Regions from separate parts of the Streptomyces sp. NBC_00726 genome, predicted to be linked through region 2. Evidence: predicted binding sites of a transcription regulator. Region 2 holds the regulator's gene; the other holds the start of a gene.
The links. Region 2 encodes HspR, which represses chaperone genes until heat shock. Its sites were predicted from a motif close to TTGAGNNNNNNNNNCTCAA; they were not measured.

Region 1 (7,054 bases), 1.6 Mb from region 2:
CAACCGTCGTCGTGGTGCGTTGGGACGAGGCCGAGGTGGAGCACCTGGTGCTGTCCGATTCGGTGCTGCTGCTCGCCTCGCCCGCCGGGGACGTCCGCGCGGTGCTGGACGACCGGCTCGACCGGCTGCCCCGGGAGTTTCTGGTGTCGGACGCGGTGGCGGACGCCCGGGCGCGCAACAAGGAGGGCGGCTTCTTCACGGCCGCCGCCGACCCGGCCGTGGCGGAGCGCGCGGTCACCGGGCGGACGCCGCGCGCCGGGGTGCGGGCCCTGGCGGCGCTGACGGACGGGGCGAGCCGCTGGACGGAGATGTTCGGCGAGGGCGACTGGGCGGCATGCCTCGGAATCCTGGAGAAGGAGGGCCCGCAGGCGCTGATCGACCGGGTCCGCGCCCTGGAGGACGCGGACACGGAGCGTAAGCATCTCCGGGGCAAGACCCACGACGACGCGACGGCGGCGTACGTACGGCTGTGAGGCATCGCGCACCCCGCGCGCTCAGTCCTCGGCGCGCGCGTTCAGCTGGTGCAGCAGGCGGGCGAGTTCCGCGACCTCGGCGCGGTCCCAGTCGGCCAGCTTGCGGACGTAGCGGTCGCGGCGGGCGTCGCGGACGCTCCGGAAGCGGGCCAGCCCTTCCTCGGTGAGGTGCACGAGAAACGCGCGCCCGTCGGCCGGATCGGGCTCGCGCGCCACCAGGCCGAGCGCTTCCAGGGCGCGGAGCTGCCGGCTCATGGTGGCCTTGCCGACGCCGAAGTAGGCGGCGAGATCGGTGGCCCGCTGCCGGCCGGCGGATTCCAGGCGTACGAAGAGGCCGTAGGCGGCCGCCTCCAGTTCGGGATGGACCTCGCGTGCCATCTCGCCGGAATTGGCCCGCGCGCGGCGCAGAAAGACGGCCAACTCCAGCTCCAGGGCGAGGAATTCGTGGTCCACACCACTTCCTCCGGTAGCGCCGGGTTTACGCCCGCTTTCACTCCCGTGCACGTCAACTCCCCTCAAGAGCTTTCCCGCAGATGAAAGTTTCTTCCGCCGACGGCCATCGCCGCAGCTCCGCCAGTATTTCGCAGGAGTAGACCAACGGCGCCGTCCAGCCCCCCTTCCCGGCACGGGTCTACGTGCGTAGCGTCATGCATGGCATGTCCACACCATGGCATGCCGCCGGGGTCGCCGTGCGGCGCCTCCCGGGTCGGCAGATCCCCCCACCGAGCTCTCGGAGGCACGCAATGCCCGTGCACAGATCCGGCTCCACGAAGTCCCGCCGCTCGCGCTTCGCCGCGGCCGGCACCCTGCTCGCAGCCCTCTCCCTCCTCATCGCGCTTCCCGGCGCCTCGAACGCGGCGGGCGGCGACCCCACCGCACCCGCGCGCGGCACCGCCACCATGGGCATGGGCGTCATCGCCCACGACGGCAAGGGCGGCCTGCCCATCGAGAGCCGCGCCGTCCAGACCGAGGGCGTGGACGTGGCCAGCTACCAGGGCAACGTCGCCTGGCCGACGCTCTGGAACAGCGGTGTGAAGTGGGCCTACACCAAGGCCACCGAGGGGACGTACTACCGGAACCCCTACTTCGCGCAGCAGTACAACGGCTCGTACAACGTCGGGATGATCCGCGGCGCGTACCACTTCGCCACGCCCGACACCACGAGCGGCGCCGTCCAGGCCAACTACTTCGTGGACCACGGGGGCGGCTGGTCCAGGGACGGCAAGACCCTGCCGGGCGTGCTCGACATCGAGTGGAACCCGTACGGCGCGCAGTGCTACGGCAAGAGCGCGGCCCAGATGGTCGCGTGGATACGTGACTTCGTGAACACGTACAAGGCGCGCACCGGGCGCGACGCGGTGATCTACACCGCGACCAGCTGGTGGAAGGACTGCACCGGCAACAACGCCGGCTTCGCGACCACCAACCCGCTCTGGGTGGCCCGCTACAACACCACGGTCGGCGAGCTCCCGGCCGGCTGGGGCTTCTACACGATCTGGCAGTACACGTCCTCCGGTCCGACGGTGGGCGACCACAACCACTTCAACGGCGCCCTCGACCGCGTACAGGCACTCGCCAACGGATAGCGGCGCCGGCCTCCCCGTACGGCGCGAAGCCCGGTGACATCCCCCGTCGCCGGGCTTCTTCGCGTCCCGGACACCCCACTATGAACCCGGTGTATACATCACAGGTATAGTCATCGTTCCAGGTCGCACACCAGTGCGTCCGTTCACCAGAGGGAGTGGCACGCCGTGCCCAGTAAGAGGAAGTCCATCGGTACGGGGTTGGCCGCCGCTCTTGTGACAGCGCTCACGCTCACCCTGAGCGGCTGCGCGATGGAGACCACCGCGCCCGCCTCGGCCCGCGACGACGCCGCGTCGGACGCCAAGGCGCCAATGGGCCCGGTGGACTGCCGCAAGGCCAAGTGCATCGCCCTGACCTTCGACGCGGGCCCGGCCGAGGACACGCCCCGTCTGCTGGACATCCTCAAGGAGAAGAAGGTCCACGCGACGTTCTTCCTGCTCGGCAAGAACCACGTGAAGAAGCACCCGGAGACCGTGCGGCGGCTCGCGGCCGAGGGCCATGAGATCGCCAACCACACCTGGTCGCACAAGATCCTGACCGACCGGAAGCCGGCCGAGATACGCGCCGAGCTGGAGAAGACGCAGAACGCGATCGCGGACATCACCGGCAAGAAGCCCCGGCTGATGCGCCCGCCGCAGGGCCGCACCGACGACACGATCTCCGGCATCTGCAAGGACCTCGGGCTCTCCCAGATCCTGTGGAGCGCCACCGCCAAGGACTACTCGACCACCGACTCCGCGCTGATCAAGAAGCGGATAGTCGACCAGGCGAGCAAGGACGGCATCATCCTGCTGCACGACATCTACAAGGGCACCGTGCCGGCCGTGCCCGGGATCATCGACACCCTGAAGAAGCAGGGCTACACCTTCGTGACGGTCCCCCAGCTGATGGCTCCCGCCGAGCCGGTGCCGGGCACGATCTACCGCCCGTAGGTCCGGTACGGAGCCGGGCGCGGCGGTACGCGGAACGGCCCGCGCGTCCGGGCCGTTCCGCGTCCGTGGCTGCCGTCGCCGCCGTTACGCGGCCTGCGCCGCCGGAATCCGGCGCTCCGCCGTGGCCGGGGCCAGGGCGATCTCCAGGACCTGGCGGACGTCGGTGACCGGGTGGACCTCCAGGGTCTCCAGCACCTCGGCCGGGACGTCGTCCAGGTCGGCCTCGTTCCGCTTGGGGATCACCACGGTGGTGATGCCCGCCCGGTGCGCGGCCAGGAGCTTCTGCTTCAGGCCGCCGATCGGCAGCACCCGCCCGGTCAGCGAGACCTCACCGGTCATCGCCACATCCGTGCGGACCAGCCGGCCGGAGAGCAGCGAGGCCAGCGCGGTCGTCATCGTGATGCCCGCGCTCGGGCCGTCCTTGGGGACCGCGCCCGCCGGGAAGTGGATGTGCGCGCCCCGGTCCTTGAGGTCCGCGACCGGAAGCTCCAGCTCCGCGCCGTGCGACCGGAGGAAGCTGAGCGCGATCTGCGCGGACTCCTTCATGACGTCGCCCAGCTGGCCGGTGAGGGTGAGACCGGATGCCCCGGTCTCCGGGTCGGCCAGCGACGCCTCCACGAAGAGGACGTCCCCGCCGGCCCCGGTCACCGCGAGCCCGGTGGCCACGCCGGGCACCGACGTACGGCGCTCGGCCGGGTCCTGGGCGGACTCGGGCACATGGTGCGGGCGGCCGATGAGGCCGCGCAGGTCGTCCGCGCCGACCGTGAACGGCAGCGCGCGGTCGCCCAGCTCGCTCTGGGCCGCGACCTTGCGCAGCAGCCGGGCGACGGCGCGCTCCAGATTCCGTACGCCGGCCTCGCGGGTGTACTCGCCGGCCAGCTTGCGCAGCGCCGGTTCGTCCAGGGCGACCTCGTCCTTCTCCAGACCGGCCCGTTCCAGCTGGCGCGGGAGCAGGTGGTCACGGGCGATGACGACCTTCTCGTCCTCGGTGTAGCCGTCGAGCCTGACCAGCTCCATGCGGTCCAGCAGGGCTTCCGGGATGGCCTCCAGGACGTTGGCGGTGGCCAGGAAGACGACGTCGCTGAGGTCGAGCTCGACCTCCAGGTAGTGGTCGCGGAAGGTGTGGTTCTGCGCGGGGTCGAGGACTTCGAGAAGGGCGGCGGCCGGGTCGCCCCGGAAGTCGGAGCCGACCTTGTCGATCTCGTCCAGGAGGACGACCGGATTCATCGAGCCGGCCTCCTTGACGGCGCGCACGATGCGTCCGGGCAGCGCCCCGACGTACGTACGCCGGTGGCCGCGGATCTCCGCCTCGTCCCGGACACCGCCGAGCGCGACGCGGACGAACTTGCGGCCCATGGCGTGTGCGACGGACTCCCCGAGCGAGGTCTTGCCGACGCCGGGCGGCCCCACCAGGGCCAGCACCGCACCGCCGCGCCGGCCGCCGACGACGCCGAGGCCGCGGTCGGCCCGGCGCTTGCGGACCGCGAGGTATTCGGTGATGCGCTCCTTCACGTCCTGGAGGCCGGCGTGCTCGGCGTCCAGGATCGCCTGGGCGCCCTTGATGTCGTAGGCGTCCTCGGTGCGCTCGGTCCAGGGCAGTTCGAGGACGGTGTCGAGCCAGGTCCTGATCCAGGAGCCCTCGGGGCTCTGGTCGGAGGCGCGCTCCAGCTTGTCGACCTCCTTGAGCGCGGCCTCCCGGACGTGCCCGGGCAGGTCGGCGGCCTCGACACGGGCCCGGTAGTCGTCGGACTCGTCCTCCGCGTCGCCGTTGAGCTCGGAGAGTTCCTTGCGTACGGCGTCGAGCTGGCGCCTCAGCAGGAACTCGCGCTGCTGCTTGTCGACGCCCTCCTGGACGTCCTTGGCGATGGACTCCGCGACGTCCTGCTCGGCGAGGTGTTCACCCAGCCACTGGATGGCCAGCTTCAGCCGGGCGACCGGGTCGGTGGTCTCCAGGAGGCGGACCTTCTGGGCGGTGGTGAGGAAGGGCGAGTACCCCGAGTTGTCGGCGAGCGCGGAGACGCCCTCGATCTGCTGCACCCGGTCCACGACCTGCCAGGCCCCGCGCTTCTTCAGCCAGCTGGTGGCGAGCGCCTTGTACTCCTTGACCAGCTCGGCGACGGACCCGGGCAGGGGGTCGGGGACGGATTCGCCCACCCGGACCCCTTCCACCCAGAGGGCGGCACCGGGGCCGCCGGTGCCCGCTCCGATACGGACCCGGTCGCGGCCCCGGATGAGGGCGCCCGGGTCACCGTCGGAGAGCCGCCCCACCTGCTCGACGGTGCCGCGGACACCGATCCCGGTGTACGTCCCGTCGATGCGCGGGACGAGCAGCACCTCGGGCTTGCCCCCGCCCTCCCGGACGGCGGCCTGCGCGGCCTCCACGGCGGCGCGCACCTCGGTGTCCGACAGGTCCAGCGGCACCACCATTCCCGGCAGCACGACCTCGTCGTCAAGCGGCAGCACGGGCAGGGTGAGTGGTGTGACGGCAGTGGACTCAGTAGCCATGATCTCCCCTTCGGCAGTCAAGTTGAGCTATACCGACTCAATGCTTGTGAGCCCCGCAATGTTCCCCGGGGCTGTTCGCTCTGAGCGATCAGGCATGGGCCCGTTGTCAGTGGTGCCTGTCACGATGCGTGGAGATCGATTCGGCAAGGAGACGCATATGGGTACGTGGGACGTGGGCCCGTTCGACAACGACACCGCCGCCGACTGGTGCGGAGGGCTGGACGACGCCGCACCGGAGGCGCGCGAGGGGATGGTCCGGGCCGCGCTGGCCGAGACGGCCGGCACCACCGACTACCTGGACTCGGACGTGGCCAACGAGGCGATAGCCGCGGCCGCCCTGGTCGCGGCGCAGTGCCCCGGGGGTGCCCCCGCCGACTCCGCGTACGGCCCGGACGAGCCCCTTCCGGACCTGACCGGCCTGCGCGAACTCGCGCTCCGGGCGCTGGACCGGGTCCTGACGGAACCGTCCGAGGCGCTGGAGCTCTGGGAGGAAGCGGAGGACGGGCCCTGGCACACGGGGATCAACCAGCTGCGCGGGACGCTTATGCCCCGGCCCTGAGCGGCGGGCCCCTGCGCGGCGGCCCCGATATTCCGTGGAGCGCCGGCCCCGCACCGGACAGGATGGCCGCATGACCGAGACCCCGCTCCCCGTGCAGGCCCTGATCGTCGTGGATGTGCAGAAGGACGGGGTGACCGGCGCGGGGGCCGTCCCCGGGGCCGGTGTGCTGCTGGACCGTACGGCGGGGCTGCTGGCGCGGGCCCGGCGGGCGGGCGCGGTCGTCGTCCACCTCCAGAACGACGGCGACCCCGGGTCGGGCGACGAGCCGTACACGCCGGGCTGGGCGCTGCATCTGCCCGTCGGGGCCGGGCCCCGGGAGTCCGTGATCCGCAAGACCTGGGACGACGGCTTCAAGGACACGTCCCTGGGCGCCGTGCTGACGGAGGCGGGCGTCGAATCGCTGGCCGTCTGCGGCGTCATGTCGGAGATGTGCGTCCAGGCGACGGCCCGCACCGCCCTGGAGCTGGGCTACCGGGCCGTCCTCCCGCACGACGCCCACGCCACGCACGACGTCCCGCCCGCGCCCGGGATCAGCGCAGCGGTGCCCGCCGCCGTTGTCTCCCGGGTCGCCGCCTGGGCGATCAGCGCGGACGCGGACGTCACCACGCCTGCCTCGGCCGTACGGTTCACGGCGCCGCCGGGCGCGTGAACCGGTCGGCGGGCGACCGCCGATAGAGGGGGTGTGAGCGACTTGCGCCCCTCGGGGGACGACCGGACCGACGAGGCGCTGCTGCGTGCCGTCGCGCAGGGGGACACGGCCGCCCTGGCCGCGTTCTACGACCGGCACGCCGGCTGGCTTCTCGTCCGGCTGGGCCGCCGCTGCCCGGACCCGGAGACCGTACGGGAGGTCGTCCAGGACACCTTCGTGACGGTCTGGCGCTCCGCCGCCGCGCACCGGGGCACGGCGGCGGGCGGCTGGCTCTGGGTGATCGCCGCCCGGCGCCTGGTCGACGCCCAGCGCACCCGGGCCCGTACGGAACGCGCGGCAGCGGCCGGACAGG
Region 2 (7,054 bases):
CGCTGCAAGACCCCGTTCCACAACGTCATCAAGGACGCGGGCATCCAGCTCTCCGAGATCGACCACGTCGTTCTCGTCGGTGGCTCGACCCGTATGCCGGCCGTCACCGAGCTCGTCAAGGAACTGACCGGTGGCCAGGAGGCCAACAAGAGCGTGAACCCGGACGAGGTCGTCGCCATCGGCGCCTCGCTCCAGGCCGGTGTCCTCAAGGGTGAGGTCAAGGACGTCCTGCTCCTCGACGTCACCCCGCTGTCCCTCGGTATCGAGACCAAGGGCGGCATCATGACCAAGCTCATCGAGCGCAACACCACGATCCCGACCAAGCGGTCCGAGATCTTCACGACGGCCGAGGACAACCAGCCGTCCGTGCAGATCCAGGTCTACCAGGGCGAGCGCGAGATCGCGGCGTACAACAAGAAGCTCGGGATGTTCGAGCTGACCGGTCTGCCGCCGGCCCCGCGCGGGGTCCCGCAGATCGAGGTCTCCTTCGACATCGACGCCAACGGCATCATGCACGTGACGGCGAAGGACCTCGGCACCGGCAAGGAGCAGAAGATGACCGTCACCGGCGGCTCCTCGCTGCCGAAGGACGAGGTCAACCGGATGCGTGAGGAAGCCGAGAAGTACGCGGAGGAGGACCACGCCCGCCGCGAGGCCGCCGAATCGCGCAACCAGGGCGAGCAGCTCGTCTACCAGACGGAGAAGTTCCTCAAGGACAACGAGGACAAGGTTCCGGCCGACGTGAAGACGGAGGTGGAGACCGCGGTCACGGAGCTGAAGGAGAAGCTCAAGGGCGAGGACTCCGCGGAGATCCGCACGGCGACCGAGAAGGTCGCGGCCGTTTCCCAGAAGCTGGGCCAGGCGATGTACGCCAACGCCCAGGGCGAGGGCGGCCCGCAGGCCGACGCGCAGCCGGGTGCCGAGCAGGCCCAGGGCGAGGCCCAGGACGATGTCGTCGACGCCGAGATCGTGGACGACGAGAAGGACTCCAAGGGCGGTGCGGCGTGACCGAGGAGACTCCGGGCTTCGAGGAGAAGCCCGACGTCCCCTCCGGCGCCACCTCTGACGACGCCGAGCCGAAGGCCGCCACCCCCTCCGAGGAGGAGGCGGCGGCCCCGGCCGGGGACGCGAACGAGAGCACGGCCCTGACCGCGCAGCTGGACCAGGTCCGCACGGCGCTCAACGAGCGCACCGGCGACCTTCAGCGGCTTCAGGCCGAGTACCAGAACTACCGTCGCCGGGTGGAGCGGGACCGGGTCACGGTCAAGGAGATCGCCGTCGCGAACCTCCTGTCCGAGCTGCTGCCCGTCCTGGACGACGTCGGCCGGGCCCGCGAGCACGGCGAGCTCGTGGGCGGGTTCAAGTCGGTGGCCGAATCGCTGGAGACGGTCGTCGCGAAGCTGGGCCTCCAGCAGTTCGGCAAGGAGGGCGAGCCCTTCGACCCGACGGTCCACGAGGCCCTGATGCACAGCTATGCGCCGGACGTCACGGAGACGACCTGCGTGGCGATCCTCCAGCCCGGGTACCGGATCGGGGAGCGCACCATCCGCCCCGCGCGGGTCGCGGTCGCCGAACCCCAGCCGGGCGCGGCTCCCGCGGCCGCGAAGGAAGAGAAGGCAGACGACGAGGAGAGCGGTGGCGGCGAGGAGGTCTGACATTCCGTCCGATCACCTGGCAGCACACCGCCCGGCCACCAGGGCCTTCCGCCCGGCCGGTGCCAGGGCCTGCGGGCCCGGCGCCGGCCGGACGGGGGGCTCCCGGCCGGTCGTCCGGAAGGAGGGACGTCGATGAGTACGAAGGACTTCGTCGAGAAGGACTACTACAAGGTTCTCGGCGTCCCCAAGGACGCCACCGACGCCGAGATCAAGAAGGCGTACCGGAAGCTCGCCCGCGAGTTCCACCCGGACGCCAACAAGGGCGACGACAAGGCGGAGGAGCGCTTCAAGGAGATCTCCGAGGCGAATGACATCCTCGGCGACGCCAAGAGGCGCAAGGAGTACGACGAGGCGCGCGCCCTCTTCGGCAACGGCGGTTTCCGCGCCGGGCCCGGCGGCGCCCAGGGCAACTTCAACTTCGACCTGGGGGACCTTTTCGGAGGCGCCCAGGGCGGGGGCCAGAGCGGCGCCGGCGGTTTCGGCGGCGGTGGCCTCGGCGATGTGTTCGGCGGCCTCTTCAACCGCGGCGGCGGTGCCGGTACGAGGGTGCAGCCGCGGCGCGGTCAGGACATCGAGTCCGAGGTGACGCTCAGCTTCACCGAGGCGGTCGACGGGGCCACGGTCCCGCTCCGGATGTCCAGCCAGGCGCCCTGCAAGGCGTGCTCCGGCACCGGCGACAAGAACGGCACGCCCAGGGTCTGCCCGACCTGTGTCGGCACCGGCCAGGTCTCGCGCGGCAGCGGCGGCGGTTTCTCGCTCACCGACCCGTGCGTGGACTGCAAGGGCCGCGGCCTCATCGCCCAGGACCCCTGCGACGTCTGCAAGGGCAGCGGCCGGGCCCGCTCCTCGAAGACCATGCAGGTGCGCATCCCGGCGGGTGTCTCGGACGGGCAGCGCATCCGGCTGCGCGGCAAGGGCGCCCCGGGCGAGCGCGGCGGACCGGCCGGCGATCTGTACGTCGTGGTCCATGTCGACGCCCACCCGGTCTTCGGCCGCAAGGGCGACAACCTCACCGTCACGGTGCCCGTCACCTTCCCGGAGGCGGCGCTCGGCGGCGAGGTGAAGGTCCCGACGCTCGGCGGCCCCTCCGTGACCCTCAAGCTACCGGCCGGTACGCCGAATGGGCGTACGATGCGGGCCCGTGGCAAGGGCGCGGTCCGCAAGGACGGCACCCGGGGCGACCTCCTGGTCACCGTCGAGGTGACCGTGCCCACCGACCTCGGTACCGAGGCCAGGGACGCGCTGGAGGCATACCGCAAGGCGACCGCGGGGCATGACCCGAGGGCGGAGCTGTTCCAGGCGGCGAAGGGAGCTTGAGGTGGACGGCCGACGGCGTAATCCTTACGAACTGACCGACGAGTCCCCGGTGTACGTGATCTCGATCGCGGCCCAGCTCTCGGGCCTGCATCCGCAGACACTGCGCCAGTACGACCGCCTCGGCCTGGTCTCGCCCGACCGCACGGCCGGCCGCGGCCGGCGCTATTCGGCCCGCGACATCGAGCTGTTGCGTACGGTGCAGCAGCTGTCGCAGGACGAGGGCATCAACCTCGCCGGCATCAAGCGCATCATCGAACTGGAGAACCAGGTCGCGGCGCTCCAGCAGCGCGTCGCCGAACTCTCGGCGGCCGTGGACGGCGCCGCGGCGGCCATGCAGCAGCGCGAGGCCCAGGTCCACGCGTCGTACCGGCGCGACCTGGTCCCCTACCAGGACGTGCAGCAGACCAGCGCCCTGGTGGTCTGGCGCCCCAAGCGCCCCAAGGACTGACCCCGCGCCACGCGGCCCGTCACCCCGGTGTCCCGGGTGTGGCGGGCCGTTTCGCGTACTCCGGCGGTACGGGCCCGGCGGGGCCCTCCGCGATGCCGGACTGGACGAGGAGGGCGCCGAGGTGGGTGCGGCTGGTGGCGTTGAGGGTGTGCATGAGTTTGGCGATGTGGGCGCGGCAGGTGCGGACGCTGATGCCGAGTTTTTCGGCGGCGGTCTGGTCGGTGCAGCCGTCGGCCAGGAGGCGGGCGATGCTTTGCTGGACGGCGGTTACGGGGGCGCCGGGGAGCGCGGTGGGCAGGTGCTCGGTGAAGGGGGTGGCTCCGGCCCAGAGTGTTTCGTAGACGCCGGCCAGGTAACGCACGAGGCCGGGGTGGCGGATCTCCAGGGCGGCGCTGCCCTCGGGATCGGCCGGGAGGTAGGCGACGGCCCGGTCGAAGATGATGAGCCGGTCGATGGCCCGCTCCACGGTGCGGACCTCCAGCAGTCCGCTGGGCAGTTGGGCCACGTACGCCCTGAGGCCGATGCTGTAGCGCGCGGAGTGCTGGTAGATGTGCCGGATGCGGACGCCCCGCGCGACCGTGGGCAGTGTCCCCGACAGCGCGATCTGGAGCTGTTCCGGGGTACGGGTGCTGCCGGGCTGAATGGTCAGGATCTCGTCCCGGACATCGTGCGCGGAGCCGTTGATGGACGCTTGGATGGCCGACCGTCCGTAGAGCGTGGCGAGGGATATGGGTTCCCGGTCCGCCGAGGTGAGGGGGACGAGGGACTTCGCCAGCAGGTCGATCGCGCGTACCTGGTCGAGGATCTGGCGGGCCAGGGGATGCAGCAGGTGCGCCAGGCCGGCGGTGGGCGGTACGGGCCGCAGCCGGAAGCTGTCGTGGGGGTCGGGGACGAGCAGGGCGCCGTCGGCGACACAGGGCACGTGCGCGACGGCGGACCGGGAGATGCTGCCCTGAGTGAGCGCCTGTGTATAGAGGCTGACGGCCTCGTCGCACAGTTCGTTTCCGTCGTGGTGGTGTTCCGTGGGCTGGGTCATCGGGTGGGCTCCGCGATGCCGGACTGGACGAGGAGGGCGCCGAGGTGGGTGCGGCTGGTGGCGTTGAGGGTGTGCATGAGTTTGGCGATGTGGGCGCGGCAGGTGCGGACGCTGATGCCGAGTTTTTCGGCGGCGGTCTGGTCGGTGCAGCCGTCGGCCAGGAGGCGGGCGATGCTTTGCTGGACGGCGGTTACGGGGGCGCCGGGGGTGGTAGCGGGGAGGGGGTCGGTGAAGGGGGTGGCTCCGGCCCAGAGTGTTTCGTAGACGCCGGCCAGGTAACGCACGAGGCCGGGGTGGCGGATCTCCAGGGCGGCGCTGCCCTCGGGGTCGGCGGGGAGGTAGGCGACGGTCCGGTCGAAGACGAGCATGCGGCCCACGGTCTGCTCCATGGTGCGGATCTGGAGGCGGCCGGCCGGGATCTCCGTCAGGTACTCCTTGAGCCGGGGGCTGTAGCGCGCCGAGTGCTGGTACAGGTGCCGGAGCCGGCCGCCCGCCGCGAGGACGAACTCCGCGTTCATCCGGCCCTGGCGCATGTTGTGCGCCAGGCGGTTGCCGCCGGGCTGGGCGGTCAGGACCTCTTCCCTGGCGGACTGCGAGGCGTTGTGGAGCGCCGCGCGTATCCGGTCGGGGCCTTCGATCACGGTGATCGCGCGGTTCGGGTCCTCGTCCGCCCCCGTGAGCAGCGGCAGCAGGGACCGGGTCAGCTCGGTGGTCAGCCGGACCCGTGCGTCGATCTCCCGGCTGAGGGGGCCGAGCAGGTGCCCCAGGGCCGCGGACGGCGGCACGGGGCGCAGCCACGCCTCGTCCTGCGGGTCGGGGAGGAGCAGGCCGAGTGCGGTGAGGCAGGGGGCGGGCTCCGTGGCGCTGCGGGCGATGCGGCCGGCGGCGAGGGCGTCCCCGTACAGGGTGAGAGCGGCTTCGCAGAGCTCCCGTTCGCTGTGGGGGTGCGCCGCCGGTGCGGTCATTCCCCGGCGCCTTCCTCGGCGTCTTCCGCGAGGTCTTCCCCGGCGTCCGCCGCGACGCCGGACTGGACGATCAGGGCCCCGAGGTGGGTGCGGCTGGTGGCGCCGAGGGCTTGCATGAGTTTGGCGATGTGGGCGCGGCAGGTGCGGACGCTGATGCCGAGCTTGCGGGCCACGATCTGGTCGGTGTTCCCCTCGACGAGGAGGCGCGCGACGCTCAGCTGGGCGGCGGTGACCGGGGTGTGGGGCGCGGCGGCCTGAAGGGGGGATGTGAGCGGTTTGGCCTGGGCCCACAGCACCTCGTATACCTGGATCAGGTAGCGCACGAGCGCCGGATGACGGATCTCCAGGGCCACGTCCCGCCTGGCGCTGGCGGGGATGAAGGCGACCGTGCGGTCGAAGACGATGAGCCGTTCGGCTGTCTGCTCAATGGTGCGGACCTGGAGGTGTCCGGGAGGTATTTCGTCCAGATACGTCTTGATGGCCGGGTGGTAGCGGGCCGGGTGCTGGTATATGTGACGCAGCGTCACACCGCGTTCAACCATGGCCAGGGTCGGGTCCAGCGCCTTTTCGAGCCTTATTTCCTCCCCCCCGGTCCCGGCGGGCTGAAGGGTGAGGACCTCCTCCCACGTGCTGTCCGTGGCGTTCTGAATGGCCGCGTCGATCAGCGGGATACCTTCGAGGACGGTAATGGCGAGGTTGGGATCGGCGCTGGCGACGGAGGCCAGGGGGGCCAAGGAGTCGGCCAGGGCTGCGGAGAGCCGGATGCGCTCGTGGATCTCCCGGGTGACGGGCTGTAGGAGATGCGAGAGCGCCGCGGACGGCGGAACCGGCCGGATCCAGCCATCGTCCTGGGGGTCGGGATGGACGAGGGCCAACTCTACGAGGCATGGGGCGAGTTCGAGAGCGGAGCGGGGCAGTCGGCCGGCTTTGAGCGCCTCGGTGTAGGTCCTGACGCCGGCGTCGCACAGTTCCAGATCACCGTGCGACTGGTGCGATATGCCCTTGTCCCTTCCCATTTGTGACCCCCCACTTTTGGCAGTGCAGCAAGATGACGGTGGTGCCAGCCTAATTCCCGGGCCACTGTGGACGTGTCGGGGGAGCCGGGAACTCCCCCGGCTGATCAAGGGCGTGGCCATGTCTCTCCCCCGTTACGTGGCACGCCCGTCCGGCCCGGGGGGTGGGGATCTTTGGGGCCGGCCGGTCAGGAATCCTGGTCCAGGATTCCTGACCGGGCGATCAGATAGCCGAGTTGGGCGCGGCTGGTGCTGCCGAGCGCGGCACCTAGCTTGGCGATGTGGGAGCGGCAGGTGCGGACGTTCATTCCGAGCCGCCGGGCGATGGCCTCGTCCACATGCCCCTCGACCAGCAGCTTGGCGATGGAGTGGCGCACGCCGGAGACGCCCTCGACGGTGGGGTCGTACGGGATCTGTTCCTGGAGCGGCACCGCCCGGCGCCAGAATTGTTCGAACACGGTCACCAGGTAGGACACGATCCCTGGGTGTCGCAGCTCCAGGGCGATCCGCCGGTCGTCCGTGGCCGGAATGAAGGCGACGGTGTTGTCGAAGATCATCAGCCGTTCTATGAGTTCCTCAAGGGTGCGGATCTGTACGTTGCCGCTGGCCATCCGCTCCGC

Region 1: a site for HspR is predicted at 5,517-5,535, ahead of lon (endopeptidase La). Genes of this name have one in related genera too.

Annotation. Positions count from the first base shown of each region.
Region 1 is NZ_CP108983.1:4,703,898-4,710,951, reverse strand. It holds gene OG338_RS21245 (hypothetical protein) at 1-473, shown strand, start outside; gene OG338_RS21240 (MarR family winged helix-turn-helix transcriptional regulator) at 495-977, opposite strand; gene OG338_RS21235 (lysozyme) at 1,217-2,059, shown strand; gene OG338_RS21230 (polysaccharide deacetylase family protein) at 2,309-2,989, shown strand; gene lon (endopeptidase La) at 3,074-5,494, opposite strand; gene OG338_RS21220 (DUF4259 domain-containing protein) at 5,652-6,053, shown strand; gene OG338_RS21215 (isochorismatase family protein) at 6,124-6,702, shown strand; gene OG338_RS21210 (RNA polymerase sigma factor) at 6,736-7,054, shown strand, end outside.
Region 2 is NZ_CP108983.1:3,065,239-3,072,292, reverse strand. It holds gene dnaK (molecular chaperone DnaK) at 1-1,008, shown strand, start outside; gene grpE (nucleotide exchange factor GrpE) at 1,005-1,655, shown strand; gene dnaJ (molecular chaperone DnaJ) at 1,788-2,972, shown strand; gene OG338_RS13635 (heat shock protein transcriptional repressor HspR) at 2,974-3,420, shown strand; gene OG338_RS13630 (LuxR C-terminal-related transcriptional regulator) at 3,440-4,456, opposite strand; gene OG338_RS13625 (LuxR C-terminal-related transcriptional regulator) at 4,453-5,421, opposite strand; gene OG338_RS13620 (LuxR C-terminal-related transcriptional regulator) at 5,418-6,437, opposite strand; gene OG338_RS13615 (helix-turn-helix transcriptional regulator) at 6,623-7,054, opposite strand, start outside.